3 regions of the Bradyrhizobium paxllaeri genome follow, and region 1 is predicted to be linked to each of the others. Evidence: predicted binding sites of a transcription regulator. Region 1 holds the regulator's gene; each other region holds the start of a gene.
What was found. The regulator LexA, encoded in region 1, represses DNA repair genes until DNA is damaged. The targets are predictions, from matches to a motif close to TGTTCNNNNTGTGTTCNG.
Positions count from the first base shown of each region.

Region 2: recA (recombinase RecA) is a predicted target of LexA. The motif match lies at 1,478-1,495, and genes of this name have one in related genera.
Region 3: uvrA (excinuclease ABC subunit UvrA) is a predicted target of LexA. The motif match lies at 5,999-6,016, and genes of this name have one in related genera.

Region 1 covers NZ_CP042968.1:4,591,919-4,602,292, forward strand. The annotation lists gene LMTR21_RS21930 (S41 family peptidase) at 148-1,482, opposite strand; gene LMTR21_RS21935 (NADH:flavin oxidoreductase/NADH oxidase) at 1,661-2,842, opposite strand; gene LMTR21_RS21940 (hypothetical protein) at 2,897-3,208, opposite strand; gene LMTR21_RS21945 (HAD family hydrolase) at 3,334-3,960, shown strand; gene LMTR21_RS21950 (molybdopterin molybdotransferase MoeA) at 3,987-5,198, shown strand; gene lexA (transcriptional repressor LexA) at 5,395-6,096, shown strand; gene LMTR21_RS21960 (hypothetical protein) at 6,328-6,750, shown strand; gene LMTR21_RS21965 (hypothetical protein) at 6,892-7,071, shown strand; gene LMTR21_RS21970 (ComEC/Rec2 family competence protein) at 7,078-9,372, opposite strand; gene LMTR21_RS21975 (hypothetical protein) at 9,915-10,097, shown strand; gene glnA (type I glutamate--ammonia ligase) at 10,208-10,374, shown strand, end outside.
Region 2 covers NZ_CP042968.1:3,185,685-3,196,058, reverse strand. The annotation lists gene LMTR21_RS15085 (hypothetical protein) at 1-167, opposite strand, end outside; gene recA (recombinase RecA) at 283-1,374, opposite strand; gene LMTR21_RS15075 (hypothetical protein) at 2,448-2,648, shown strand; gene LMTR21_RS15070 (hypothetical protein) at 3,363-3,542, shown strand; gene LMTR21_RS15065 (hypothetical protein) at 4,074-4,397, shown strand; gene LMTR21_RS40855 (hypothetical protein) at 5,076-5,255, shown strand; gene LMTR21_RS15055 (DUF6894 family protein) at 5,475-5,729, shown strand; gene LMTR21_RS15050 (PilZ domain-containing protein) at 5,726-6,064, opposite strand; gene LMTR21_RS15045 (hypothetical protein) at 6,180-6,410, opposite strand; gene LMTR21_RS15040 (hypothetical protein) at 6,492-6,776, opposite strand; gene LMTR21_RS15035 (PaaI family thioesterase) at 7,007-7,468, shown strand; gene LMTR21_RS15030 (pyrroloquinoline quinone-dependent dehydrogenase) at 7,469-9,523, opposite strand; gene LMTR21_RS15025 (caspase family protein) at 9,580-10,374, opposite strand, start outside.
Region 3 covers NZ_CP042968.1:4,484,793-4,495,166, forward strand. The annotation lists gene gyrA (DNA gyrase subunit A) at 1-2,252, opposite strand, end outside; gene LMTR21_RS21425 (DUF2306 domain-containing protein) at 2,455-2,853, opposite strand; gene LMTR21_RS21430 (single-stranded DNA-binding protein) at 3,133-3,621, opposite strand; gene LMTR21_RS21435 (outer membrane protein) at 4,124-4,882, shown strand; gene LMTR21_RS21440 (outer membrane protein) at 5,107-5,850, shown strand; gene uvrA (excinuclease ABC subunit UvrA) at 6,104-9,088, shown strand; gene LMTR21_RS21450 (nuclear transport factor 2 family protein) at 9,242-9,613, opposite strand; gene LMTR21_RS21455 (YVTN family beta-propeller repeat protein) at 9,691-10,374, opposite strand, start outside.

The sequences.
Region 1 (10,374 bases):
ATGCCGTTTCAGCAGCCGCAACGCGCCACATTCGGAATCAATTGTCGGCGCCAAGAAGCCAGGTAGCCCGCATGAGCGGAGCGATATGCGGGACAGACGAAGATCCCGGATATCGCTTCGCTCATCCGGGCTACGATTGCCGCGAATTTAATTCGGAACCGCCCGCTTCGCGGCCGTCACCGCGTTCGCGTTCACGCTGCCGCCGCGTAAGAGGTTGAAGGCGGCAGTGAGCGCCTTGTCGTCCTTTTCGTTCGGCGGGACGTAGGCTTGCGAACCGGTCTGCTCGGCGCCATCAGCGGCGAGGTGACCGCGCATCGAGGCTTCGCCCTTCAGATCGGTGCGGCCCTTGAGCTCGTCCGGCACGTCCTGCAGCACCTCGATGTCGGGCGCGATGCCCTGGGCCTGGATCGAGCGGCCGGACGGCGTGAAGTAGCGCGCCGTGGTCAGCGCCAGCGCACCGTTGCCGGCGCCCAGCGGAATGATGGTCTGCACCGAGCCCTTGCCGAAAGTGCGCGTGCCGACCAGGGTCGCGCGCTTGTGGTCACGCAGCGCGCCGGCCACGATCTCGGAGGCGGAAGCCGAACCGCCGTTGATCAGCACCACCAGCGGCTTGCCCTTGGTGATGTCGCCGCCGCGCGCGGTGAAGCGCTGAGTTTCCTCCGAGGTGCGGCCGCGGGTCGAGACCACCTCGCCCCGGTTCATGAAGGCGCTCGACACCGAAACGGCCTGGTCGAGCAGCCCGCCGGGATTGTTGCGGAGGTCGACGACATAGCCCGCAAGTTTCTCCGACGGAATTTCCTTGGAGATGCTGGCGATCGCCTTCTTCAGGCCGTCGGTGGTCTGCTCGTTGAAGCGGGTGATCCTGATGTAGCCGACATCGCCGCCATCGGCTTTGAAGCGAACCGGCCGCACCCGGATGATCTCGCGCACGATGGCGACATCGATCGGCGCGGCGGCGCCCTTGCGCATGACCTTGAGCCGGATCTTGCTGTTGGCGGGGCCCTTCATCCGGGCGACCGCCTGTTCGAGGCTCATGCCCTGAATCTGCTCGTCGTCGATTTGGGTGATCACGTCGCCCGACAGCATGCCGGCTTTCGCGGCGGGCGTCTCGTCGATCGGCGTCACTACCTTGACGAGACCGTCTTCCATCGTGACCTCGATGCCGAGCCCGCCGAACTCACCATGGGTAGTCTCCTGCATGTCGCTCCAGCCCTTCTCATTCATGTAACGCGAATGAGGATCGAGCGCGGAGATCATGCCGTTGATGGCGCCTTCCATCAGCTTGGAATCGTCGGGCTTCTCGACATAGCTGGTCTTGATCCGCTCGAACACGCTGCCGAACAGATTGAGCTGGTTATAGGTGTCGGAACGGGCCGCGGCCTTCGCCGCCGCCACCAGATTCGTCCCCTGCGGTCCGGCCACGAGAACGGTCAGACACGCGCCCGTCACGGTGCCGAGAAGAAAGGCGATATTCCTGCGCATCGTGGGGCGTCCCTTTGTCTCTACGGACGCCCACCATCCCATGTGAATCGGCGCCCCTGTCCCAGCCCCACCAACTCACAATGGCTTTTTGGTCGGATCAAGGCACGCCGGCCCGCGGCAATACGGACGTTTTCAGGTGTGTCGTTTGCGCTCGGGCCGGCTTATGAATTTGAGATCGCTACGAATTCGAAGCCGCTTGATCGGCCCCCTGCAGGCCGGTTTGCCAGGTGGAGGGCCGGGTTCCAAAACCGCGCTTGGCGCGGGTGCCGAGCCAGTAGCCGAATTGCGGCGGAACGTTGCGGAACGGGCCCTCGACGCCGAGTTTGAGCGCGGCATCCATCGGCCAGTTGGGATTGTTGAGGATTTCCCGCCCGACCGCGATCAGATCGGCCTGCCCGTCCCGCAGGATCTGCTCGGCCTGGTCGCCATGGATGATGAGGCCGACCGCCATGGTCATGATCTCGGCCTGCCGCCGGACATATTCCGACAGCGGCACCTGATAGCTGTATTTGATCTCCTTGCCCAGGATCGGCGCCATTTCGGAGATGCCGCCGGAGGAGCAGTCGATGACGTCGACGCCTTTTGCCTTCAGGATTTTGGCCAGCCGCGCGCTCAGCTCCGGCCCCCAGCCGGCATTGTCCTCGACCGACAGGCGGACGAATAGCGGCTTGTGGTCGGGCCAGTGCGTCCGCACCGCCTCCGTCACCTCGATCAGGAAGCGCATGCGACCCGCTTCCGAACCGCCATATTCGTCGCTGCGCTGGTTGGACCGCTCCGACAGGAACTCATGCACGAGGTAGCCATGGGCGCCGTGCAGCTCCAGCACGTCAAAACCCGCCTCATGCGCGCGCCGCGCCGCCTGCCCCCAGGCCTGCACCACGTCCTTCACTTCGCCGGTTTCGAGCGCGCGCGGCACCGGCCATTTCTCGCTATGGGCGATCGCGCTCGGCGCCACCGGCTGCCAGGCGTCCCAATCCTCGATATCAGGCGTTCGCTGCAGCGGGCGGTCGCCCTCCCACGGTCGGCTTGCGCGCGCCTTGCGACCGGAATGGCCGAGCTGAATGCCGGCGACCGCGTTCTGCTGCTTGATGAACTGGACGAGGCGGCCCAGCGGCGCGATGAACTTGTCATCCCAGATGCCGAGATCGCCGACGGTGCCGCAGCCGCGCCGCTCGACCTTGGTCGATTCCACCACCACGAGGCCGGCCCCGCCGGCGGCAAACTTGCCGGCATTCATCAGGTGCCAGTCGGTCGGAAAGCCCTTCTCGGCCGAATATTGATGCATCGGCGGCACCACGATGCGGTTCTTCAGCGTGAGGCCCCGGATCGTCATCGGGGAAAACAGCAGCGTTTCCGTCATGCTTGCCTCGCCTCGCGGACATCATTGTCCCGGCACGGCGCCGGGATGTGTCTTCTATTTTGCGTTTGTGCCGGTCTTGGTATCCGCGGATTTGGCCTTCGGCTTCGCTGCCGCGGCCTTGTCGGCCTTTGGCGCGCTGTTGTCGCCGCGCATGGTTCCCCAGGGATCGCTGCTCTTCTGTTGTTCCGGAATATTGCCGAGCGACCGCTTGTAGGCACGCTCGGCGTCCCTCTCTGCCGCGACTTCCGCCGGCGTCTTGGGCTTGTCCTCCTCGCCATATCTGGCGGGACCTTTTTGGGCCAAGGCAGGTCCGGCCAGCAACGAGATCACTGCCGCAGCGCCCAAAATTCTACCCAGGATTTTCATGCCACCACTCCCTGTTCGACCCCACGCTTAGCACAGCTCGCGCACCGGCTTAAGCGCCGGATTGGGCAGGGGCGTAAATCGCCGTGGCCGTTGCCGAGGCCAGTCGAGTTTTGTAAACGACTGCCATGAATTTGCCGCCCGCGCCCCACTCCGTCGATGCCTTGCTGTTCGACCTCGGCCGTGTCGTGCTCAATATCAGTTTCGACCAGGTGATGGCCTGCTGGGCGGGGCATGCGGGCTGCGCGCCTGCCGACCTCGCCGGCCGCTTTGTCGTCAACGACAGTTTCAAGCATCACGAGACCGGCCGGATCGACGACGCCGCGTTCTTTGCAAACCTGCGCCAGTCGCTCGGCATCGGCATCACCGACGCGCAGTTCCTGGAGGGTTGGAACGCGATCTTCACCGGCGAGATGCCCGGCATTGCACCGCTGTTGGCCGGCGCGGCCAAGCGCCTGCCGCTCTACGCCTTTTCCAACACCAATCCGGCCCATGTCGCGCATTTTTCGCAGGCCTATGCCGGTGTGCTCGGCCATTTCCGCGAGATCTTCCTGTCCTCCAGCATCGGTTTGCGCAAACCCGACGCGGAGGCCTATGATCACGTGATAAAGGCGATCGGCGTGCCGGCGTCGCGGATTCTGTTCTTCGACGATTCAGCCGCCAACATCGAAGGTGCGCGGGCGCGCGGCCTTTCTGCCATCCACGTGACATCGACGGATGACGTGGCCAGGGCACTGACTGCGCTTGGAATCTAGCGCTGGAATTTGACGGAGGTCTGCCCGTGGCCTTGATGCCTGTCGCCGATGCGCTTGCCGCGATCCTTGCCGGCGCTGACGCGTTGCCCGAAGAAATGGTGGCCCTCGATGCCGCCCACCACCGCATCCTCGCGCGCGACGTCGCCGCGCGACGGACGCAGCCACCGCAGGCGATGTCAGCGATGGACGGCTATGCGGTGCGTACGGCGGATGCCGCCGGCGCCGGCGCGCGGCTGAAGGTGATCGGCGAGGTCGCCGCCGGCCGCCCGTTCGAGCGCAAGGTCGGCCAAAGCGAGGCGGTACGGATCTTCACCGGTGGCGTGATCCCCGACGGTGCCGACGCCGTCATCATCCAGGAAGACACGGCAGCCGACGGCGATCACATCACCATCACGGAAGCCGCGGTTCGGGGACGGCACATCCGCGCCGCCGGCGTCGACTTCCGCGAGGGCGACGTGCTGCTCACGCGCGGGCGTTGCCTCAGCGACCGCGACCTGTCGCTCGCCGCCGGCATGAACTACCCGGAGCTTGCGGTGCACCGCCGCCCGAAGGTCGCTGTTCTCGCGACCGGCGACGAGTTAGTGATGCCCGGCGAAAACCCCGGCCCCGGCCAGATCGTCTATTCCAACGGCTATGGCCTGCGGGCGCTGGCCCGCGCCGAAGGCGCCGACGTCGTCGATCTCGGCATCGCCGCCGACACCGTTGCCGCGACCACCGAAGGCATCCGCCGCGCCAGCGAGGCCGACGCGGACATCCTGATCACCATGGGGGGCGCCTCGGTCGGCGACCACGACCTGGTCAAGCGCTCGCTGGAGGCCGAAGGCGTCGCGATGGCGTTCTGGCGGATCGCGATGCGGCCGGGCAAGCCGATGATGCACGGGCGGCTCGGCGCGATGCGGGTGATCGGCCTGCCCGGCAATCCCGTCTCTTCCTATGTCTGCGGCTTCCTGTTTCTGGTGCCGCTGATTCGCGCATTATCGGGCCGCGACCACGTCCATCACGTCAGAGAAAGCGCCCTGCTCGGCCGCGACCTCGCCGCCAACGACCAGCGCGAGGATTATCTGCGCGCGCGCCTCGAGGCGCGCGAAGACGGCACGCTGATCGCTGTGCCGGTGAACCATCAGGACTCCTCGCTCTTGGGGAATCTCGCTGCGGCACAGGCATTAGTGATACGTCCGCCATTCGCGCCGGCGGCGCCCAAGGGCTCGTCGTGCGAGCTGTTGCGGCTGCCGGAATGACGCCACAGGGCGCGTCTCGGACAGAAACCTTGACGCGTTCACCTGAAATTAAGTGGTTGCGGAACACATATCGAACATATAGTGTCCGTTCATGATTTGTTTCGACTGCTGGTGTCTCTGCCTGGGAGTTTGGGCGCTCCCGCCATCTGGGCGCTGAAGATTCGAAACGACGACGCCAACCGGGGAATTGCTCGCGATGCTTACGCGCAAACAGTATGAACTTCTGCGTTTCATCAATGAACGGCTGAAAGAGGCCGGCGTGCCGCCTTCATTCGACGAGATGAAGGACGCGCTCGACCTGCGCTCGAAATCCGGAATCCACCGCCTCATTACGGCGCTGGAGGAGCGCGGCTTCATCCGCCGCCTGCCCAACCGCGCCCGCGCCATCGAAGTCATCAAGCTGCCGGAGCTCGCCGCTGCCGGCAATGGCCGCCGCGGCTTCACGCCGAGTGTGATCGAAGGCACGCTCGGCAAGCGTACAGTGAGCTTGCCCGCCGCCGAGGATGACGGCAATCGCCCGGTCGCGGTGCCCGTGATGGGCCGGATCGCCGCCGGCACGCCGATCGAGGCGCTGCAGACCCGCAGCCACACCATCAGCGTGCCGCCCGATATGCTCGGCTCGGGCGAGCATTACGCGCTCGAAGTACGCGGCGATTCCATGGTCGAGGCCGGCATCCTCGACGGCGACATGGCGCTGATTCAGCGCAACGAGACCGCCGACACCGGCGACATCGTGGTGGCGCTGATCGACGAGGAGGAAGCTACGCTGAAACGCTTCCGCCGCCGCGGCGCCTCCATCGCGCTGGAGCCTGCCAACGCCGCCTATGAAGTCCGCATCCTGCCGCCGAACCGGGTCCGGATTCAGGGCAGGCTGATCGGCCTTTACCGCAAGTACTGAACAATGTGCCGTCCTGCAGACATCCGTAAGAACCCCGGCCGTTCCTCGGCCGGGGTTTTTTGCTGCGGGCGTGGAACCAATGCGCGTTATCGCGTTTGTGAATTTGGCGCAGTGGGTCAGTCGCAGAATTGCCCAGAAACAAGAAAAGACTCTGCGCCATGTCCACTCTGATAGGGGCCTGTGCCTCCTTGAAAGACACGGGTCAGCTATCTCAAATGAGGGAGCCATCCGATGTGTGACTATAGCCTGCATGCTGTGGCTACCCGGCCTGCCCAGGTCGGCGAGACGCTGATCACCACGACGTTCCGCGGTACATCGACCCGCGGCTTTGCGTCGGAACGCGAGCCAGCAGTGGCGGTCTGCATGCTTCCCGGCACCGAACTGGCGTTCGCCGAGGACGTCAAATACGACAACCGCTGGATCTGGACGCGAACCACCGACTGGCGGGTCGGCAAGTTCAATCAGATCGAACCCGAAGTCGCCGACCGTCATCATGACGCGATCGAATTTCCCGATGGAAGCCATGTGCTGGTGACGCAACTTTGCGAAGGCCAGCGCGCGACCGTGCTGCAATTGCCGGTGGTTCAGACCGGTGGCGAGCGTGCACCAAAGGTGACGGAAGCGCGTCCAGCCGCTTCGATCGTGACTGGATAGACGAGACGCGCATGCGATCCGCCGGTTCAGGCCGGCGGATCATGGTGATGTGTTTTTCAAAATCCGACACCGAGGGGGCAACCGGTGGTCAACAAGGTTACATGGCAAAGGGCTGGACGCGTCACCGAGCCCGGACGTTACATGTTCAGATACGGCTGGCTCACGATCACGGCCGAAGATCTTGCGGTCTGGCAGCAATTTCCCGACGCATCGTTCACGCTGGTCAACCTGCCGTCACCTCCCGACGCACCGGAAGAATTCCACCTCGGCGCGTTCGAGATACCGGCCCATCCGTCCAGCCCCCCCATCGACGAGCACTGACGTTCCCTACTCCTCGGCCTGAAGGTCCGCCTCGGCCGGCGTCGCATCGACGGCGCGGGGCGGCACGACGCGCGGGGCCAGAACGTTGGCGTCGGCCTCACCAGCGTCCGCAACGGCGGGCGACCACGGGCGGTCGATCCCTCGCGGTTTCGCCGCCTCGACGACAAATCCGTCGCGGCCTCGCCGCAGCGTCATGGCGCCCTGCCGCCGCAGCCGCTCGGCATCGATCACGGAAGCCGCGCAGGAAGCAGGCGCCTGCCGCAGCGTTACAATCAGCGCCGCGCGCTCGCAATCGTCGGCCAGGGCCTCGGGCCTGAACGCCTGCGCGACCAGGCCGCCGCCGGCGGACGGCATCACGCAGCCGAAATCATCGCAGGAGACGCCTGACGTGAGCGAGGCATCGGCTGCGGTGCGCGCATCGGCATCCGCCGCCAGCCACTCCTTCAAGAGGAAAACGTCCCGAGAGCCCTTGGCCGCGTGCATCAGATGCAGCCTTCCATCCTGGCCGCGGACGCCGACATGGCGGCCGTCGGCGGAGATCAGGATATCCGGCTGCGGCGCCCTCGCCGCCCACAGAGCCGCCGCGAGCACCAGCGCGGCGCCCGACCAGCGCAGCGGCGTGCGCAGCAGGCCAAGCAGGATGATGCCGAGGCTCGCTGCGATCAGCGGGCCGATGCCGAACGCCGGCACCCGGCCGACCGCGCCGGGCAATGCCGCGACCCATTGCGTCACCGCGATCATCCAGTCGATGCCGACGCCCATGAGCGCCCAGAACGGGCGGTCGAAGCCGAACGGCATCGCGACAAGGCCGAGCAGCCCCATCGGCATGACCAGCGCCGACACCACCGGCATCGCCGCGAGATTGGCGAGCACGCCATAGGGCGTGACCCGGTGGAAGTGGAAGGCCGCGTAGGGCGTGGTCGCAAGTCCCGCGACCAGCGAAGCCAGCAGCAGCATGGTGATCTCGCGGCCACCCCACAGCGCCGCGCGGGCGGTTGCGGTGTGATCGGCGGTCGCGAACAGGCGCGGCATGCCGAACTGCACCAGCGCCACCAGCCCAAGCGTGGCGGCAAACGACATCTGGAAACTCGGATGCACCAGCGCTTCCGGCGCAACCATCAGCACGATCAGCGCGGCGACCGCCAGCGTGCGAAACGTAATCGCGCGGCGGTCGACCATGACCGCGATCAGCACCACGGCCGTCATGAAGAAAGAACGTTGCGTCGCGACCTCGGCGCCGGACAGCAACAGATAAAACGCGGCGGCGGCGAGGGCTGCCGCCGCCGACCATTTCTTGATGGCATAGCCGACCGTGAGCACGGGAAACAGCGCGAGCAGCGCCCGCACCGCAAAGAACACGACGCCGGCAACAACGGCCATGTGATAGCCCGATATCGACAGCACATGGCCGAGGCCGGAGATGAACATCGCATCGTTCACCGGCGGCGAGATCGCATCGCGCCGCCCGGTCAACAGCGCCGTCGCAATCGCGCGCTTGTCGCCCTCCAGCGTGGTCCTGATCCGCGCGTCGATGGTGTCGCGCAGGCCCTGCATGAACGCCGAATAGCGCAGGCGCAGCCCGCCGGCTTCCGGCGGCTCGGTGGTCTTGATCGCGCCCATCACGAAGCCGGAGGCGCCGATGCCGGCGAAAAACATGTCGCGGCTGAAATCGTAGCTGCCCGGCCGCACCGGCGAGAGCGGCGGCAACAGCCGAGCCTTCAGTTCGACAAAGCTGCCGACCGGCGGCGCCGTCCCCTTCTTCACCGACAGCCGCACCCGCTCGAGTTTTGTGCTTCCCCGTGCGCTCTCCATGGTGACGACGCGCAGCACAAAACGGTCAGTGCGCTCGCGGATGTCACGCGTTTCGACAAACCCGGTCAGCGACACCGAAAACATCGGCCGCGCCAGCACGCCATGCGCGACCCGCGCGGTCTTCCACGTTGCGATCGCAAAGCCCGCCGCGACGGCGGCGATCATCACTGCGACCGGAAAGAATTTCTGCCGCCGCAACAGCACGGCCACCGCGCCAAGCGCGACCGCCACGATGGCGGCGACCGACAGCACCGGCTCGTGATCGGCGGCGAAGTAAAACGCGATGCCGGTTCCGAACGCCACCGGCACCCAGGGCAGCAGCCGCCCAGCGCCGGCTTCCGCGCGCGCCCATGCGTGCAGGGCCTCGATCAGCGGCGGCCAGAATGCGGGGCGCGATGGCAGAATGCCGCCGACCGGCGCCGCGGCGCGCGGCGGCCAGGTCCCGGCGTAACCGCGCTTCCGGCCAGACGTCTCGCCCTGCTCCGTCACGCGTACTTACACCCTACGATCTCGTGCGGGCCGCAAGACTACCGGACGCTGCATCCAGGGTGCTAGCAGAACGGATGCAGAATCCTGAAGAAACGCACGTCGACTGGCGCTACAGTTTTCGAGGGCTATCCGGATTCATTTGCCTTCGCGATGCCCCCCGCGACGGCAGCCGAGCAATGCCGTTTCATCGAGGCGCGAGCAGAACGGGGCATGCTACCAACGCCAGGAGGTCGCGCGGGCCGCCCGGCAAATGACGCAAGAAGCCCAGCAGGTTGCGCAGCAGCCAAAGCCGTAAGAGCCGATGGCGCCGGAAGATGCCCAGTTCGCAGAATCCATGCGCGGCATTTGCCGGGGCTGTTAGGCGCGGCTGACTCTTGACCCGGAGCCGCCGTCCAATTCCGACAGCCCATCGCCCGAAAAGCGCTCTTGCAAGTGCGCCGCAGCAGGATGCACATTGTGCGCGCACGACAGGTGTCAACGTCTACGGCTCTCGGCTCGACTGGAATTCACGGTTGCGCTCGGAACGAGAGGAGCATGACGCCATGCGAGAAATCGAAATCCACAACTATGCGCGGCAGTTGCTGGAAGCACATGGCCCCAAGGCCATTGCGGAAGCCGCCCAGAACGCCATCGAGCTCGAGGCAAAAGGCGAGGTCGAGCTGGCCAAAACCTGGCGGCATATCGAAGACGCGATGAAGATCATGCGCGGGCCTCACCAGAGCTGAGGCTATCTGCGCGGCAATGCAGAACGTGGACAGGACCGGTCGCAAGCCGCTTCGTCGCGGCTGATTGGCGGCACGTCCAAGATGCGCCTCTCCATCACAGGAGTGAAGCCATGTTTCCGAAGTGTGCGACAGCTGAAGATCTCGTGAAGACGATCAAGGACGAGAAGGTGCAGATGATCGATCTGCGCTTCACCGATTTGCCTGGGGTGTGGCAGCATTTTTCCGTCCCACCCAGTGCAGCAAGTATCGATGCTCTCAGCGAAGGCATTGGATTCGA
Region 2 (10,374 bases), 1.4 Mb from region 1:
TCGTGGCTGTGGCTTGGAGTGCGGGGACCGAGGTGGGCTGCGAGTGCATCCGGCGAGGGTTGCGGTCCCCAGACGAAGTCGAAGAAAGCCAGATCCAGCGCGAGGTCAGCGAAGTCATCCCTTGTAAAGTCCGGCATCAGCCAGCCGGTCAGGATCAGAGGCTTCATTGCATTCTCCGACGATACACAAAAACAAAACGGGCGCTGAAGACGTCGGCAACTCAACGTCTACAGCACCCGTCCGTCACGTTTCAGGCCTTAACCCCTGAAGCGTTTCTGAAACTTATTCGTCGTCCGCCGGCTCCTCGCCGTCGGCGTCGCGCTCGGCGGGACCGGCGAGGATCTGCTCGGCGATCAGGCCGGAGTTCTGGCGGATCGCCAGCTCGATCTTGCCGGTCATGTCGGGATTGGCCTTGAGGAACGCCTTTGCGTTCTCGCGCCCCTGCCCGAGCCGTTGGCTGTCATAGGAGAACCAGGCGCCGGACTTTTCGACGATGCCGGCCTTGACGCCGAGGTCGAGGATTTCGCCCATCTTGGAGACGCCCTCACCATACATGATGTCGAACTCGACCTGCTTGAAGGGCGGCGCCAGCTTGTTCTTCACCACCTTGACGCGGGTAGTGTTGCCGACGACCTCGTCGCGCTCCTTGATCGCGCCGATGCGGCGGATGTCGAGGCGGACAGAGGCGTAAAATTTCAAGGCGTTGCCGCCGGTGGTGGTTTCCGGCGAGCCGTACATCACGCCGATCTTCATGCGGATCTGGTTGATGAAGATCACCATGGTGTTGGACTTGTTGATCGAGGCGGTGAGCTTGCGCAGCGCCTGGCTCATCAGCCGCGCCTGCAGGCCCGGCAGCGCATCGCCCATCTCGCCCTCGAGTTCGGCCTTCGGCACCAGGGCCGCCACCGAGTCGACCACCAGCACGTCGATCGCGCCCGAGCGCACCAGCGTGTCGCAGATTTCCAGCGCCTGCTCGCCGGTGTCGGGCTGCGAGATCAGGAGTTCGTCGATGTTGACGCCGAGCTTGCGGGCATAGACCGGATCGAGCGCGTGTTCGGCGTCGATGAAGGCGCAGATGCCGCCCTTGCGCTGTCCCTCGGCCACACAATGCAGCGCCAGCGTGGTCTTGCCGGAGGATTCCGGCCCGTAGATTTCCACCACCCGCCCCTTCGGCAGCCCGCCGACGCCGAGCGCGATGTCGAGCCCGAGCGAGCCCGTCGACACGGTCTCGATGTCCATCGAGCGGTCGTTCTTGCCCAGCTTCATCACCGAGCCCTTGCCGAACTGGCGCTCGATCTGGGAGAGCGCGGCGGACAGGGCCTTGGTCTTATCCATGGAGGATCCTTCAACGATACGCAGGGCAGTGGCGGACATATTACGTGCTCCTTATGGCGGGGATTCGCGAGCGGGACAAACGGCGGCGAGAGGCTTTTTTTGGTGCTATTTCGTCTAGGAATCTCGTACCACGTTTGTTCTATGTTCGCAATATGTTCTTTTCGCCCCTCGGGCGCCGTCCGTATTTAGACATCGCTATCCTAAGTTGAACTATTGCGGATTTGCTCTCCTTCCGGGAAAAACATCAAGCATGCCGCCCACTAGCGGTTTTCCCCCCGAAAGCCCGGACAAAAGCCCCCGGCACCATTTACCGGGGTCAGTTCGTTGGCCCGTCTTGAAAGACGGAGTGGCCGGTTTCGGCCAGCACCGCACCCGCACCAGCCCTTGGTCACGAAAACAGAAAGACCCCGATCAGCAAGCCTGCTGCAAATGCCCAGAGACCTAATGTGCAAGCTGAGACAATGCGGACGAGAATACGGAGGTCCTGTGGGATCTCGTGGGATCGATCCATCATGGCAGCCGTCTTCCCTGAGCCAGCAATTGCTGGGGTACGATCCCGGCCGCCCGGCCCCGCATTAGATCGCAATTCCGGTCCCGTCTGTCCGGCTTCCGACATTGTCGCTTTCGCTGACCTTGATTTGAACTGGGGAGTAGCCGGATTCGGCCAGCACCGACCCATGGCGGTCCGTATTTTAGCTTCACGATCCCGACCAGCCACTGCAACGTACCCTCTAACGCCGAGATCGAACTCATGGACAACAAAATCAATGAATGCGTCAGGCGGGGTGGTCCGGGACGACAAGCAAAAATCAGATCATGACGGACATCCGGAGGCCGCCTCAAATTGGCAGCCTCTTTCATTACGAGCCCTCTCCTCTGCGAGTAGTCCTGTGAGAGTTGGGGCGGCATATCCGGATAGAAGGACAGGGGCACCGTCCGTATTCCGAGGCCGTGTCCCAGTCTAAAGTTAACTCGCGCTGCGTACACAAGTGGACAGAACTGCACCCGCCTGTGATCCATTATGAATCATCACCGCACGGTGTTTGGCTTCTATCGGTGATGAGAACGCCTCATTGCGCTCCCGCCTTCCTCCCAGTGGAAAGGAACAGCGCATGCGAAAGCGTCGCCGTTTCACACAGACATCAACGCTAGAACAGCGACTGGCCGAAGATACGGCTCAGTTGCACGCGCAGGCTGAGACGCTCGAACCAGGCCTCGCCCGGGACAATGTCCTGCGCCGAATCCGGCAGAACGAAACCGCTATACACATCAGCGAATGGTTGGCTTCGCCCGGTCTGAAAGCCCCGATCTGAAGAAGGCCGCCTCAGGCAAGTACTGTGCGAGGACGGCGCCGGCGTGATCCGGCAGCCTCGCTTCGCAAGCCGTGGTCCGCCTGCACGCAAAAATGAAAGGGCCGCCTCGCAGGCGGCCCCCAGCCGGTACAAATTGGTTCGGGATGAAAAGCAGCCCCGGCAACAGCCACCATAGAACTTTTGAAGGGCACTGGGGATTCCGTAACACCACGGAGTTTTCATACCCGAAGCCTAGGGAGCATTCTGGTTGCATTTTGCCGCATGCTCGCCCCATGAGAACGACGCCTCCTTCCGGCCGCCCAGCCCCAACTACGCAAATATACGGAAGTGACCCGGCCCTGGAGGCCCGGCATATTTCTCGCCCATGGGCCGACACATCCTGTTCAAATGTCCGCGGCTGGGCACCAACGTTCAGCATTGGCTTCCGGCGACCGCCCCGGAGGACGGGCCCAATTCGTATGTGTCCGTCCTCTGCCTGGCCTGCACCCGGCTTCATTTCATCCACAAGGAAACCGGCAAGCTTCTGAGCGAGGGCTGACGGTCGGAACTGGCCGGACCGCCCCGTTCCATTGCCGCCACGGGCCCGAACGGGGCGATCGTGTGTGGCACGCCCGCCCTAAGTTCACTTTTGTACTTTTTCTCCGGAACGGATTCCGCCGCAGTGCGTAATCGCATCGGGTGCAGCGCGAAGAGTAGTAACGGGGAACCAGTATTGTGCCGGGAAAAAAATACCTGACGGAACAAGCGGCAACCTTTCTCAAGTTTGCAATGGCCACCACGGATCCGGATATCGCAGCGGGCTTTCTCGACAAGGCCGCCGACCTTTCGGCCAGAAGGGAAGAGGCGCCGGACGCCAGCCCCCGGGCGCCTGATGTAGAGCGGCCGAAAGGCTAGCTCTCCGATGAGGCCGCCACCGGGGCGGCCTCATCGTTTGTGGGCCAGGTCTGCAAGGGAGACGCGAGGTCGCTTACAATTTTAGATGTGCTTGCAGCTTTACCTGCACCGTCCGTCAAGGCGCGCGCGGTATGCATCGTACATGCAGATACAAATGACCGCCCTCGCCTACGAACCCTTCCTGCCAATGCTTCAACGCCATGGCGCCGCTCTCCTCACACGGCTCTTGAGTCTCAACCGCTCACCGGAGCCCGCGCGAGTGCCGCCGCCCGTCCGGCCGGGAGACGCACCGTCGCGAACCCACATTCCGTCGCGGCAACCTTATCCATCGCGTCAGGATTGAGAGCGGCAGCCCACCGGCGCTCTTCTCCCCTGCAAACGCGTCGTCTGCTCTACTGCGTCCCTGTCCGTAGTCGAGCATGCGTTCGGTCGGCTCAGCCAAATCCTCCCACATTGCCGAATCGTTAGACGACGTCTCTCGTCCGCCGTGGTTGTATGCCGCGCATAACAACATCGGGAAGGGAGAGCCGAATGAAGATCGCCGCTGTCATCCTGTCGCTTGCCGCATCTGGCCTTGTCCTGTCGTCCCCGCTTGCGCCCGCGTCTGCCTCTAAAATGAACGGCAAGTGTTGCCAGTCGTCCGATGGTGGCCGCGCGGCCGCTTACGTCAGGCAAATGAACCGCCGCGCGATCCCGCACACCTGCAGCGCCTACGCGGCTTCCTGTATTCGCGATTCCGCCGACCGATCCGACAGGGTTCAGATGTGCACGGCCGCCAAGACGGAGTGCATGAAGACCGGTGTTCATATCGGTCCCTATAGCGGCAGACACTACGACGGCATGGCCAGGATCTAACGCAGGATCCGAAGAGCTGGCCGTCGGCGCCAGCCCAACGACCCCACCGCATGGAGCTATGCAGCGAGGTCGCCGACGGCGGGGAAAATCTGGAGGACCACCCCGCCCTCGCGAGCAGATGCGCACCGCGCAAGCCGCCCGCTTCAGCGCGCCATTGCCAAGACGAAATTCGTCGCCCGGAAAATTCGCCTGAAGGCGTTGAACCTTTTTCGTCTCGCCCAGACAAATTTTTGCCTGGGCAATTGCATACTCGGGGAATAGGCCTGCGCCGCCAAGCGACGATATTCCGCTTGCGCGGCGCAGTGCTTTTTACGGGGCATAAAAACGGGACAGCCGGGAATTTTAACGCGTCCGCGGGGTTGAAACGCCTACAGCGGAGAAGGACTTCGCCGCGCACACCCCCGCGCGGCGACCGTTATTTATCGAACAGACGACCAACGCCGGTGCTATTTGCCGTGCGTCGCATTTGAAGAATGATCGCGAGCTGACGCAACGGCGCGCCATGCTAACGCCTTGGATTGGGGCCGCGCAGGTACCTCCAACCTCCCGCGCTCCCTTCGCCGCTGTTCAAGGGCGGCACGTGACGGACGCTCTGTCTAGCTGTACCGAATGCCAATTGCAATTTTAAGTACGGGGATTGAATTTTGAAGCGGTGGGGAGCCGCAGCGGGATTCTTATATGATTCACAAGGGCGTCGAGTATAGCGTAACCGCGATCGCTCCGGGCATCTGGAAATGGCAATTCCGAATCGGGGAGCGGGTGGTCGCAGGAAAGACCGAAGCCAAGCTCAATCTGCTTGCAATCCGGCGGGTCCAGCTCCGGATCGATCGGGAGCTAAAAAAAGCCGAACGGGAATAACCCGTCGATCGGCTGCTTCCGCGGGCCCTTCATGGAAGAGGTTTCTTAGCAATTACATCAGGTTAGGGTTGAGGGATAACCTGATTTATATGCCCGGCAACGTGCTTGGGCCCGTAAAAACCCGGTATTGATCTTTCGACACGCCAGGAATCCACTCCCGCAGCGCTTTTGGGGGAGCACGGGCCGGCAGCGGCCCATTTTGCATTTGGTCAGCTTGCCATGCCGGTCTTTTTCTTCCGCGTTCGACATGGCGAGGATGCATGCGTCAGCAATGACGGCGCGGAATTTGTCGACCATAACGCCGCCTGGAAGGAAATGACCGGCGTCTGCGGCGACATGATCGCGGATGTTTCCCGGAAGCTCTCTGAAAATGCCGAGTGGCAGATGGAATTGCTGGATGAATCCAAAAAGCCGGTGTTCCGGATTCGCCTGGTCGCGGAGACGCTGCAGGAGACGAATCAAGACGAACGCTAGTTAGCGGACGCCTTCCGTGAAGCGGCATCGCCTTCGCCAGGCGGCGCCATCTCACCCCGAAGTTCCTTCGCCGATACGAATCGGACGCCGACCAGTTCGCCCCTGCGCCAGATCAACGTGCAGACCCGCCGCACCTCGCCGCCTGCCGTCAGCGACAGGCCGAACATTTTCGGCACAGCGAGGTCGCCGACATCAAGACAGGCGCCGTTGTCTGATATGTCGAGGATGTAGCACTGGATCCATGGCGCATCCGGCGCCGGAATCAGGAACCCCTGCTTGTGCAGGTCGACCCGAACGAATTTGCGGGCCCCCAGGTCTTTGCGGTCTCTCGCCATGGTTTCTCCAGTACGTAGAAATACTAGGAGGAACACCTGAATACCGAGTTATCGGAATTCGGCAAAAATCGGGGTGTCGATGATAATTCCGTCGGAACCGAACGGAACCTTAAGCCTAATCGGCGCTGGCGAGCCGGCGCATCGTGAATTCGATCTCGCCGCCAGGCAGCTCGCGCCAGCTCTCGACCGAGCTCATATAGGCGGCCTTGGGATAGCGGGTGAGGAAATCGCGCGCCCGCGCCCTCGCTTGGTCGCGCGGCAGCGTAAACGTCTCGCGCAGATAGCCGTCGCCCGGCTTGCGCCGGCCGGCCATCCGACTCGCGAGATCGCGCGGACGAAAGACCATGTCGCAACTCCAGACACGATGACGACAGGTCAAATATAGGGGGCGCGACGAGCGAATCCTACTCGCCGTTGTCGCGAGGCATTACTGGCTGCTGGTGCCGGTCTTGCTCTTCGACTGCTTGGTGGGCGCGGCGGCCTTGGGCGTATCGGTGCTGCGCACGGTACCCCAGGGATCGGAAGAGGCCTTGGCATCGGGAATCTTCCTCAAGGATTCCTTGTAGGCCTTATCCTTGATCGCATCCGCCTCCTTCTCCTCCGGCGATTTGGACTGGAACTCAGGCATCAGGTTGATGTTGGGGGTCGACATCTGCGCGTAGGCCGGCATCGTCAACAACACCACCACCACGGCCGCGCTCAGCACTCTCATGACGCTCTCCTTTGGGACGCTTTCGGCGTTTCGGGAAAGATACCACCGGCGCAACCGCCTCGCCAAGCGCTCCCCACCTTTGGTTCGATGCCGGAAATCGCGCAATTTGCGGCGATGGCGCTCAATCGCTGCAAATGACACTGCACCTGCCGCCCGCCGCCGCTGTTCCCTTCGCCTCAATGACCACTACAATGCGCCGACAACAAGATCGAACGAGGAAGCGCACGTTCATGCAACAACAGCCACAGACGGCGGAATTCGGCATTGCGGAAGCCAGGCGGGTGCTTGGCGAGGTCTTTGCGCCATGGGTGATGGATCTCAATCTGTCGATCGAACACTTTGACGCTACCCCGCCCGCGGATGCCGCCGACTGGCAGCCGGGCGCGGTGCTGCGCCTGCCGTTCTCGGAGCGGCTGTGCCGCAATGGCGGCACGGTTTCGGGCCAGGCGCTGATGGCATTCGCCGACACCGCGATGGTGATCGCCAACCTCGCCGCCAACCGCGGCTACCGGCCGATGACGACGGTCGACCAGACCACGCATTTCATGCGCGCGGTCTCCGCCAGCGACGTGCTGGCGGATGCCCGCGTTGTCCGCCTCGGCCGCACCATGAGTTTTGGCCGCGTCACGCTGCTTTCCGCCGCCGACAACAAGCCGGTGGCGATGGTCTCGAGCGCATTCGCGATGCTTTAGCTACTGTGCATGGGGTTGTTTTCGTAGTTTTCGATTCCGCCGCCAGCGCCAGGCCAGCATCGCCATCAGCAGCACCACGACCGCAGCCGCGGCCGCACCGGCTGAGAATCTTCCGCCCGGCCGGTCGATGGTTCGCGACCACAGCGAAGGCGTTTCGCCCGGCCGCGCCAGGCGAAACGCCACCACGCTGTCGCCGATGGTCGTGCCCGACTCGGAATGACCGCCGGCGCCGATCGCGACATATTGCTCGCCCTTCCATAGATACGTCATGGGATTGGCAACGCCCGGCACCGGCAACCGGCCCTGCCACAGCTCCTGCCCCGATCGCGCGTCGAAGGCGCGCAGATACGCATCCATCGCGCCGCTGAAGACGAGGCCGCCGGCGGTGATCGCGACGCCGCTGACGAGCGGCGTGCCGAACGGAAGAGCGATGCCGAGCGGCGCGCGATCCTCCGTCGTGCCGACCCGCGCGCGCCAGAGAATCTTCCCGGCCTTCAGATCGACCGCGACCATCTCGCCCCAGGGCGGCTTGTTGCATAAGAGCCCGAGCGGCGACAACGCGACCGCGCGCGTCATCGCAAACGGCGTGCCCTGCTGTCGTCCGAAGTCGTGACCGGGCGGCGGGTTGAAGCCATCGGCGATCGTCGCGCGCGGCAGCAGCTTGACGATATGGATCGCCCGCGTCGTGTTGGCGTAAAGGATCTGATTGACCGGATCGAACGCCGCTCCGCCCCAGTTCACGCCGCCACCGGTCATCGGATGCACCACGGTGCCTTGCGTCGACGGCGGCGTGTAGAGACCGTCATTGCGCGCCGACGCGACCTGCGCGCGGCAGGCCTCGCCGTCCCAGAACGGAATAAGGCCGAACACGTCATCAGCCGAAATCCGCTGCGGCAGCAGCGCCGGCACATGGGTCGGGAACGGCTGCGTCGGCGAGAGCTGCTCGCCTTCGGCGCCGCCCTGCGGAACGCTGCGCTCCTCCACCGGCCATATCGGCTTGCCAGTGTCGCGGTCGAGCACGAACACAAAACCCTGCTTGGTCGGCTGGATCACGACGTCGCGCTGGTCCTCGGACGTATCGATGCGTGCCAATGTCGGCTGCGCCGGCAGATCGTAATCCCAGACGTCGTGATGCACGGTCTGATACGACCAGACCCGTTCGCCGGTCCCGGCGCGCAGCGCCACGACTGAATTGGCGTAGTCGTTGTTGCCGGGCCGCTTGCCGCCCCAGAAGTCCGGACTCGGCGACGACGTCGGCAGGAACACCAGGCCGCGCTCCTCGTCCACCGACATCGGCGCCCAAACATTGGCATGGCCGGCCGTGACGCCGTCATGCACCAGCGGGTCAAAACTCCAGCGCGATTGCCCGGTCCGCGCATCGAAGGCGCGCACCGTCCCGGCTGGCGCCTCGGCGCGGCGGTTGTCCGCGATTGCGGAGCCGACGATGACGGTGTCGCCGATAATGACGGGCGCCGACGTGATCTGGAATTCGCCGGGCCATTCCAGCGGCATGCCGATGTCGAGCCTGATCTCGCCATTGGCGCCGAACCCGGCGCAGGGAACGCCGATCCGCGCGTCGAGCGCGATCACGCGCGCGTCGTTGGTGCCCATGAAGATGCGCGCGCGGCAGGCGGCGGTCTCGGGCGCCTTGCCGTCGACCCAATAGGCGACGCCACGGCAATTGTAGCGGTTGGCCGGGCGTTGATTGGTCGGGATCTTCGGATCGTATCGCCACTTCTGCGCGCCGCTGCCGGGATCGAGCGCGATGACTTCGTTGAAGGGCGAGCAGAAGATCAGGCTGTCCTCGACAAGCAGCGGGGTCGCCTGAAACTTGGTCCGCTTCATCACCTCGGGCGCGCGGCGGTCGAGATCGCCGGTGCGAAACTCCCAGGCGCGAACGAGATTGCCGACATTGTCTGATGTGATCTGCTTCAGCGGCGAAAACCGCGATCCGCCGCGGTCGCCGCCCCAATGCTCCCAGGAGTTAGCAGGAAGCGAGATACCGAGGCAGAAAATGGCAACGAAGGAAATGAATAGACGAACCGGATTTCGCATGCTGCCCCCGCAAGCGCAACCTAAACGCTTGCGGGATCGATTACCCTATTGGCACGTCAGTATCTACCCCGGCCGCCATGATCGCCATAGTTGCCGCCGCGGCCGCCGCCAAACCCGCCGAGGCCAATTCCGATGCCGATGCTGACCGGCGGCGGCGGCGGCGCATCGTACACCACGCGCGGGGGCGGACGGCGAACGACCACGACATCGTCGTCCGGCTCGCGCACGCGCCGCGGCGGCTTGCGATCGACGCGCTTCGGCGGATCCCGTTCGATACGCCGGACCGGTGCATTGACCTTGATCGGCTGCTGCTGCGGCGGCTGCACGTTGCAGGGACACATCGGCGCGGCGAACGCAACGTTTTGCGGCAAAGCAGCGTTGGCGGCCGCAACGGCCGGCGTGAACTCGGGACGATTGCGCAGCCGCTCCTCCAGCTTGCGCGCGGTCGCACTGAGATCGCTGTCGGGGAATCGCGTCAGGAACGAGCGATAGCCGGATGCGGTGTTGACGAGTACGGCGTTATTCCACGCCACCATGCGGCGGTGCCGGACCAGCCAATCGCGCGCCAGCCGTCCGAGCGACGTCTGCGGATAGAGGCCGGCAAAGGCCTCATAGGCTTCGTCGGTGCCGTCGGCCACGATCAACTCGTTCGCCACCTCGACCGGCTTGCCGTTCAGGTCGCGCGTCCATTCGGCAACCGACTTCTTGGGCGCAGCTGCAGGCTTGGGACCGGCGATGGAGGCGCCGGAGAAGCGGAAATCCTCGGTGAGCGACGAGCTGTCCCACGGCGTCTGCCGTCCTTCGGTGACCTTGTTCACCGCCAGCCGCACCCGCTTGAAGGTCTCCTCGAT
Region 3 (10,374 bases), 110 kb from region 1:
TCCGAGGTGGTCTCGACATGGCGCAGGATCGCCAGCGAGATCAGCTTGTCGCCTTCCGCCAGCGCGATACCGCGCACGCCCATCGAGGTGCGGCCGGTGAAGACGCGCACGTCGGTGACGGGGAAGCGGATGCACTGGCCGCCGGCCGCCGTCAGCAGCACGTCGTCATGCTCGGTGCAGATCTGGACGTCGACGATCGACTCGCCCTCCCCGAGCTTCATGGCGATGATGCCGGAGCGGCGGACATCGACGAAGTCGGACAGCTTGTTGCGGCGGACGGTGCCGCCTGTCGTGGCAAACATCACGTCGAGATTGGCCCAGGAGGATTCATCCTCCGGCAGCGGCATGATGGTGGTGATGCGCTCGCCCTGCTCCAGCGGCAGGATGTTGATCATCGCCTTGCCGCGCGCATTCGGCGCCGCCATCGGCAGCCGCCAGACCTTTTCCTTGTAGACCTGGCCACGCGAGGAGAAGAACAGCACCGGCGTGTGGGTCGAGGCCACAAACAGGCGGCTGACGAAATCCTCGTCGCGGGTCTGCATGCCCGCGCGGCCCTTGCCGCCGCGCCGCTGCGCCCGATAGGTCGAGAGCGGCACGCGCTTGACGTAGCCGGCGTGCGAGACCGTCACCACCATGTCCTCGCGCTGGATCAGGTCCTCGTCCTCGACCTCGCCTTCTTGCTCGACGATCACAGTTCTGCGCGGGGTGGCGAACTCGTCCTTCACCGCGGCAAGCTCGTCCTTGATGATCGCCTGCACGCGTGCGCGCGAACGCAAAATTTCGAGGTAGTCGGCGATTTCAACCGCCAGCTTGTCGAGCTCTTCGGAAATTTCCTCGCGGCCGAGCGCGGTCAGGCGCTGCAGGCGCAAATCGAGAATGGCCCGGGCCTGCTCCAGCGACAGCCGCGCGGTGCCATCAGGCGCCATGCGGTGACGCGGGTCGTCGATCAGGCGGATCATCGCCTCCACGTCCTTTGCCGGCCAGTCGCGCGACATCAAGATATCGCGCGCCGTGTTCGGATCGGGCGAGGTTCGGATGACGCGAATGATCTCGTCGATATTGGCGACCGCAATGGCGAGGCCGACCAGGATATGGGCGCGGTCGCGGGCCTTGTTGAGCAGGAATTTGGTGCGACGCGTGACCACCTGCTCGCGGAACGCGATGAACAGCGTCAGCAGGTCCTTCAAATTCATCAACTGCGGACGGCCGCCATCGAGCGCCACCATGTTGGCGCCGAAATTGGTCTGCAGCGGCGTGAAGCGATAGAGCTGGTTCAGCACCACGTCGGGCACCGCATCGCGCTTCAATTCGACGACGACGCGGAAACCGTCGCGGTCGGATTCGTCGCGCAGGTCGGAAATGCCGTCGATCTTCTTTTCGCGCACCAGTTCGGCGATGCGCTCCACCATGGTGGCCTTGTTCACCTGGTAGGGAATTTCGGTGATGATGATCGCCTCGCGATCCTTGCGGATGGTGTCGATCGTGACCTTGCCGCGCATCACGATCGAGCCGCGGCCGAGATGATAGGCCGAGCGGATGCCCTGGCGGCCCAGGATGATGCCTCCGGTCGGGAAATCCGGTCCGGGGACGATGTTGATGAGGTCGTCGATGCCGAGCGCCGGGTTGTCGATCAGCGCCACGCAGGCGTCGATGACTTCGCCGAGATTGTGCGGCGGGATGTTGGTCGCCATGCCGACTGCGATGCCGCCGGCGCCGTTGACCAGAAGATTCGGGAATTTCGCCGGCAGGACCGACGGCTCTTTTTCGGAAGAGTCGTAGTTCGGCTGGAAGTCGACGGTATCCTTGTCGATGTCATCGAGCAGGGTCTGCGCGATCTTGGTGAGGCGGGATTCGGTGTAGCGCATGGCCGCCGCCATATCGCCGTCCACCGAGCCGAAATTGCCCTGGCCGTCGATCAGCGGCACGCGCATGGAAAAATCCTGCGCCATGCGCACGAGCGCGTCATAGACCGACTGGTCGCCGTGGGGATGGTATTTACCGATGACGTCGCCGACCGTGCGCGCCGACTTGCGGTACGGCTTGTTCCACTCGAAACCGTTCTCATGCATCGCGTAGAGAATGCGCCGATGCACCGGTTTCAATCCGTCGCGCGCATCGGGGAGCGCACGCGCCACGATCACGCTCATGGCGTAATCGAGATAGGAACGTTTCATCTCGTCGAGGATGGAAACGGGACGGATGTCAGAGTGCTCCGGCGGCTCGCCGGGCTTGTCGTCTTCGTTGTCGGACAAAGGGGAATCCAGTCAGTTCTCAGTCGGGAATCATATAGCGCATCGGGGGTCCGATAACCACCCCGTAGCTTTCAGGAGGAGCTGTTTTTCCGCTCGTTTTTTCATGGACTTACGGCATCGCAAGAAGGTTTTTTGGCTGCTGCTGGAACGGCCATTTCCGGGCCGGAACGAAGCCGTCAAAACGGTGTTTTATTACCTCTTTCTATGGGCCGAAAACCACCGCATGCATGATCCGGCCCGGCAGGAAGGTGAACACGCCGGCGACGATCAGCGCGCCGAAGAAGATCGAGATCATCGCCTTCTTGTGCGCGCCGGCATTGTGCCGGCGGGCATGCAGCACCGCGAGCACCAGCATGATCGGCGCAAAGATCGAGAGCAGATGAATTGGGCTGAACGGTCCGAGCAGACGGATCTCGTGGATCCAGAACGAACTGATTGCGACCGTAAACATCAGCACCACCCAGATCCAGCCGATGGTCCGGTGCGGCAACGTCCCTTTTGGTGCGGCGAACTGAACTATGCCAAGTGCAAACGCCGCCATCGCGGCGAAGGCGTGTAGCGGGATGGTCCCGGGGGCCTCCAGCAGCGGTGCGAGGCTCATCGGTAGGCGCTCCAGATCCGATTGGCGTTCGGGGCTGGGAGCAGCTTAGGTGAAATACCTCATGTAAATATTAAAACCATAACGGCCGGGGCGAACCGGCCGCACGCTCAGATCGCAAATACGCCCACAAGCGCAGTCAGCCGAATGCCGCTCGTTCTTGCATCGGCGCATTGAAGTAGGCCCGGCGCAAAGCCCGTTCCCGCCAACGAATTTCCTGCGAGGGCAATGTGCCGCCGGAACGCCCTGCTCCAGAACGAGCCTTCACTAGAAGACCCTGCGCTAGAACGGGATGTCGTCGTCCATGTCGCTGTTGCGGCCGCCGGCCGCTACCGCCCGCCGCGGTGCCGACGAGACCGGACCGCTGGAGCCGAAATCGCCTCCGTCGTCGGAGCCGAAGCTGCCGCCTCCGCCGCCGCCGCGGCCATCAAGCATGGTCAGGGTCGAGTTGAAACCCTGCAGCACGACTTCGGTCGAGTATTTCTCGACGCCGCTCTGGTCGGTCCATTTGCGGGTCTGCAGCGCGCCCTCGATGTAAACCTTGGCGCCCTTCTTCAGATACTGCTCGACAATCTTGCAAAGCGGTTCGGAGAAGATCACGACGCGGTGCCACTCGGTCTTTTCCTTGCGCTCGCCGGTGCCCTTGTCGCGCCAGGTCTCCGAGGTCGCGATGCTCAGATTGGCGATCGGCCGCCCGTCCTGTGTACGCCGGATCTCCGGATCCTTGCCGAGGTTGCCGACCAGAATCACCTTGTTCACACTTCCCGCCATCGCCGCTCTCCACTCGATATCGCCGGCAAAAATCACTGGCCCGGCGGCTGTCGCCGGACGTTCTTCAATTCTTGACCTGCCGCTTGACCTGTCGCCTGTCCGCTTTGGACATCCGAACCGGACCCTATACGCTCGCAGGCCCCGCTGACTTGGCGATCCCTCGCCAAGCCGGCGGTTATCCACATATAGCATCGCCCGGACGCGCGTTCCAGCTTTGTTCCCGCCAACACCCACTAGGGCCTGGCCGCGACGTTACAACCGCCAAGCGAATTCCGGGAACCCACGGAGAGCCGAAATGGAACCCGAAAGCCCCCTTTTCGGTTCCAATTATACCAGCGTAATCATGGTGTTGTGCATATAACTTGGCTCTCACCTGTTGCACCCGGGACACGCCATTTTCGCGCGAGTCGCGATATAGAATTACCCATCGGCGCGGGCGTTCGCGTCATCACGGCAACGCTTCGGGACCAACGGGAAGCGGGCAAGAGCTGGAGATCAGAGGATGAAGAAGTTTCTGTTAGGTACGGTTGCTCTCATCGCGTTTGCTGCGCCTGCGGCCGCCGCCGACCTTGCGGCGCGCCCCTATACCAAGGCGCCGCCGGCGCCGGTCGCCGTGGTGTATGACTGGAGCGGTTTCTACATCGGCGCCAACGGCGGCTGGGGTTCGAGCCGCAAGTGCTGGGATCTCACCAACGACGGCATCGGTCCTATCGTTCCGGCCTTCCCCGAAGGCTGTCACGATGCAACCGGCGGCACCGCCGGCGGTCAGCTCGGCTATCGCTGGCAGGCCGGCACTTGGGTGTTCGGTCTTGAAGGCCAGGGCAACTGGGCCGACTTCCAGGGCAACAATGTGAGCCTGTTCGATCCGACGCTCCGCAACGAGTCGCGCATTGATGCGTTCGGCCTGATCACGGGCCAGGTCGGTTGGGCCGCCAATAACGTTCTGTTCTACGTCAAGGGCGGTGCGGCCGTTACGGGGGATCGTTTCCGCATCCGTGATACTGCCACGGGCGCCGTGGTTGCCACCACCGGTGACGACACCCGCTGGGGTGGCGTAGTCGGCGCGGGCCTCGAATTCGGCTTTGCCCCCAACTGGTCGGCCGGCATTGAATACAACCACCTGTTCATGCAGGACCGCACCCACGACTTCATCACTGTGGGGGGACTCGCCTTCGGCAGCGATCGCATCCGCCAGGACGTCGATCTCGTCACCGTGCGTGTGAACTACCGGTGGGGTGGCCCGGTGATTGCGAGGTACTGATCTACGCCTTCACCGAAGATGAAAAGGCCGGCCTCGCGCCGGCCTTTTTGTTTGGTTGTACCCCGACAAGGTCGGCACCAGCTATGGTTGCATAATGCCCACATTTGCCGCGGATGTGGTTTTTCGGCGACAGCAATTTGCGGGAACATCGCGCTATATGACGAAGCAACCTCAAATTGACGGCTGAGGAAATTGTTGCGTTGGGCCGCGAAAGGAAAAAGAACGTGAAAAAGATTCTGCTGACCACCACCGGTTTGATCGCGCTTGGGATGGCGCCCGCGATCGCCGCCGACCTTGCTGCCCGGCCTTACACCAAGGCGCCCGCGATGGTCGCGGCTGTGTATGACTGGAGCGGATTCTACATCGGCGCGAACGGCGGCTGGGGCACGAGCCACAACTGCTGGACCAACACCGCAATTGGCGGCGTTCCGGTGGCGCCGACTTCCGAAGGATGCCACGACGCTGACGGCGGCACGATCGGTGGTCAGGTCGGCTATCGCTGGCAGGCCGGCAACTGGGTGTTCGGTCTCGAAGCGCAGGGCAACTGGGCTGACTTCAGTGGCTCGAACGCCATTGCGCCGTTCGCCAGCAACCGCACCAAGATCGACGCATTCGGCCTGTTCACCGGCCAGGTCGGCTACGCCGCCAACAACGTCCTGTTCTACGTCAAGGGCGGTGCTGCGGTGACCGACAACCGCTACGAAAGCGTGTTCTTCGGCACGGTGTTCGATCGCTCCGAGCAGACCCGCTGGGGTGGCACGGTTGGCGCTGGCGTGGAATACGCCTTCGCTCCGAACTGGTCGTTCGGCGTCGAATATAACCATCTGTTCATGGGCACCAATAACTACAACTTCCGTACCGTCGTCGGGGGCATCAACACCCGCAACGACGACATCAAGCAGGACGCTGACATCGTCACCGCCCGCATCAACTACCGCTTCGGCGGTCCGACGGTCGCGCGGTACTGATCCCCGCATCACCTGAGTTCCCAAGATCGAGAAAAGGCCGGCCTTGCGCCGGCCTTTTTTTGCGCGGCACTGCTGACTGCTGCTGCCAAAAATATCTCGGCGAAAACAATCCGTTGATGATTCGCGCTCGGCACTGGATATTCCCCATCGTTCTTCCTATGTTCCGACTTTCAATCATCGGCGCCTGATCCCGGTTCGCTCCGGCAATGCGCGCCCAACGTGGCGCGCGACCTGCGCGCCTGGAAATGCCGATATGGACGAAGTGCTAAGGGCGAAGCGCCAACAGAACGCCGGCTCCGCGTCGCGTGCGATCACCATTCGTGGAGCGCGCGAGCACAATCTCAAGAACGTCGATCTCGAGATTCCCCGCGACAGACTGGTCGTGTTCACCGGCCTCTCCGGCTCCGGCAAATCCTCGCTCGCCTTCGACACCATCTATGCCGAAGGCCAGCGGCGCTACGTCGAATCGCTCTCGGCCTATGCGCGTCAGTTTCTGGAGATGATGCAGAAGCCGGATGTCGACCAGATCGACGGCCTCTCGCCGGCGATCTCGATCGAGCAGAAGACGACGTCAAAGAACCCGCGCTCGACCGTCGGCACCGTCACCGAGATCTACGACTATATGCGCCTGTTGTGGGCGCGCGTCGGCGTGCCCTATTCGCCGGCCACGGGCCTGCCGATCGAAAGTCAGACCGTCTCGCAGATGGTCGACCGCGTGCTGGCGCTGCCCGAAGGCACCCGCCTCTATCTGCTGGCGCCGGTCGTGCGCGGCCGCAAGGGCGAATACAAGAAAGAGATCGCCGAATGGCTCAAGAAGGGTTTTCAGCGCGTCAAGATCGACGGCACGTTCTATGAGCTTTCCGACGCGCCTGTTCTCGACAAGAAATTCCCGCACGATATCGACGTCGTGGTCGACCGCATCGTGGTCCGCCCGGATCTCGGCCAGCGCCTCGCCGAAAGTTTTGAGACGGCGCTGAAGCTCGCCGAGGGCCTGGCTGTGATCGAATATGCCGATGCTCCGGCGGGCGCGGCGGAAGAGAAGAAGTCCGACAAGAAGACGGCGAAGATTCACGACAAGAGCGGGCCCGAGCGCATTCTGTTCTCGGAAAAATTCGCCTGCCCGGTTTCCGGCTTCACTATCCCAGAGATCGAGCCGCGGCTGTTTTCGTTCAACAATCCCTACGGCGCCTGCCCCGCCTGTGGCGGCCTCGGCGTCGAGCAGCATATCGATGAGGATCTCGTCATTCCCGACAAGGAGCTGACCTTGCGCAAGGGTGCGATCGCGCCCTGGGCGAAATCGTCCTCGCCCTATTACATCCAGACGCTGACGGCGCTCGGCAAATTCTACAAGTTCACGCTCGACACCAAGTGGAAGGACCTGCCGAAGAAGACGCAGGCAGCGCTGCTGCACGGCTCCGGCGACGACGAGATCAAATTCTCCTATGAGGACGGCGTCCGCTCTTACGACACCAAGAAGCCGTTCGAGGGCGTCATCACCAATCTCGAGCGCCGCTATCGCGAGACCGAGAGCGAGTGGGCGCGCGAGGAGCTGGCAAAGTATTTCTCCGACATTCCCTGCGCGGGCTGCAACGGCCATCGCCTCAAGCCGGAGTCGCTCTGCGTCAAGATCGGCGGCAAGCACATCGGCGAGATTTCCGAATTGTCGGTGAAGCGCGCCGGTGAATGGTTCGAGAGCGTGCCGAAGGCGCTCAACGCCCAGCAGAACGAGATCGCCGTGCGCGTGCTGAAGGAGATCCGCGAGCGGCTGTCCTTCCTGCTCGACGTCGGCCTGAATTACCTCACCCTCTCCCGCTCCTCCGGCACGCTATCCGGCGGCGAGAGCCAGCGCATCCGCCTCGCCTCGCAGATCGGCTCGGGGTTGACCGGCGTGCTCTACGTGCTGGACGAGCCCTCGATCGGCCTGCATCAGCGCGACAATGCGCGGCTGTTGGAAACGCTGAAGCGGCTACGCGACCTCGGCAATACCGTGATCGTGGTCGAGCATGACGAGGACGCGATCCGCCTCGCGGATTACGTGCTCGACATCGGCCCCGGCGCCGGCATGCATGGCGGCCACATCGTGGCGCAAGGTACGCCGGCCGAGGTCATGAAGAATCCGAAATCGCTGACGGGCAAATATCTCACCGGCGAGTTGTCGGTGGCGATCCCCGAGCGCCGGCCGCCGAACCATCGCCGCACCATCAAGGTCGTCAACGCCCGCGGCAACAACCTGAAAAACGTCTCGGCGGAAATTCCGCTGGGCTTGTTCACCTGCGTCACCGGCGTCTCCGGCGGCGGCAAGTCGACGCTGCTGATCGACACGCTCTACAAGGCGATTGCGCGAAAGCTCAACAACGCCAGCGAAGGCGCGGCGCCGCACGACCGCATCGAGGGGCTGGAGCATATCGACAAGATCATCGACATCGACCAGTCACCGATCGGCCGTACGCCACGTTCGAATCCGGCGACCTATACCGGCGCGTTCACGCCGATCCGCGAATGGTTCGCCGGCCTGCCCGAAGCCAAGGCGCGCGGCTACGAGCCCGGCCGCTTCTCCTTCAACGTCAAGGGCGGCCGCTGCGAGGCCTGCCAGGGCGACGGCGTCATCAAGATCGAGATGCACTTTTTACCCGACGTCTACGTCACCTGCGACACCTGCAAGGGCAAGCGCTACAACCGCGAGACGCTCGAAGTCCTGTTCAAGGGCAAGTCGATCTCGGACGTGCTCGACATGACGGTGGAAGAAGCCGCCGAATTCTTCAAGGCCGTCCCCCGCGTCCGCGAAACCTTCAAGACGCTGCACCGCGTCGGCCTGGATTACATCCATGTCGGCCAGCAGGCGACGACGCTGTCCGGCGGCGAAGCCCAGCGTGTCAAACTGGCCAAAGAACTCTCAAAGCGCGCCACCGGCCGCACGCTCTACATCCTCGACGAGCCCACGACGGGCCTGCACTTCCACGACGTCGCAAAGCTCCTCGAAGTGCTGCACGAGCTGGTCGCCCAGGGCAACACGGTCGTCGTGATCGAGCACAATCTCGAAGTCATCAAAACTGCCGACTGGGTCATCGACCTCGGCCCCGAAGGCGGCGATGGCGGCGGCGAAATCGTCGCCTGGGGCCCGCCGGAGGATATCGTCAAGGCGCCGCGGAGCTACACGGGCAAATTCCTGGCCCCGGTGCTGAAGAAGGCGGATGGGAAACCGAGGAAGAGCGCGGGAGCGAGTGAGGCGGCGGAGTGAGCTTTTGCTTAGCTAACTATGACCATAGTACAGCAAGCTGCAACGAACTTTGACCTCCAATTTGTGTATTACACAATCGGAATGGGTCGGGTGGGCTGTCGCCGCACGCGGCAGTCGCTTCGCTCTACCACCCTCCAGCCCTACCTCGGACTCTTACTCCACGATCTTCCAATATGAGTCCTTGCGGATTACCTTGCCGTTGCGAAACGTGTAGAAGTCACAACCTTGGACCTCTTTTCTCGCTCCCTCGCGGGTGGTGCCTGTGAGGGTCCATTTAGAGATGCCAGTATCGGTAGCCGAATCCACAAAATGTTCATCGTTGCCGTAGTGGACATCAGGCAAGCCTTCAAAGCGTATTGCCAATGCTTCTCGTACGTTCTGTTTTCCCTCGAAACGAGAACCCCAAGGTTTGCTTCCCCTCGGCATTTCCAGGACACAATCGTCAGCAAAGAACGTCATGATGCGATCAAGGTCATGTGCGTTGAAGGCCGTGCATAGCTCGGTCAGTGTCGATCGAATGTCCATTCGTTCGTCTCCCGCGTTCGGATTATCGATGACTGCTCATGCGTGTTCCGAAATATTAATGGGCGCCGACCGGGGCTCTACCGCCTGAGAAACGCCCCGAATGCCCTTGGCCCGTCGCCGACCTTGATCTCACCTACGACCTTCAGCTCGACGGCATCGATCACGCTGATCGAGTTGCTCTCCCAATTTGCCACGATAACGCGCCGCCCATCCGCCGTCGCCGCGATCCCTTCCGGATAATCGCCCACGGTGATGCGCTTGACCAGCGACAGCGTTGCGAGATCGAACACGGTGACGGTGCCGTCATACTGGTCGGTGACGAAGCCACGGCCCTGGGCCAGCGCGACGGCATAGGGGCGCAAGCCCGTCTTCACGCGGCCGATCTCTCGGGCCTGCTCAATATCGATCACCGAGACGTCGTTCGATCCGACATTGGCGGTGTAGGCGTGCCGGCCCTCGGCATCGATCGTTATGCCGAACGGGCGCGTTCCGACCTTGATGGTGGCGCGCCGCTCGCGCGAGGCGGTATCGATCACGGACACGCTGTCGGCATCGCGGTCCGCGGAGAGCAGCAGCCGACCATCCGGCGTCACTGCAAGCCCCGACGGCGAGGCGCCGACCGTGATGTTTGCAATCACACGCTGCTCCCTGGGATCGACCACCCGCACCGAAGCGGCGTACCAGTCGGCGACATAGACGGTGGCGCCATCCGGCGTCACGGCGACACCGAGCGGACCGCCGCCGACGTCGATCTTGCCGAC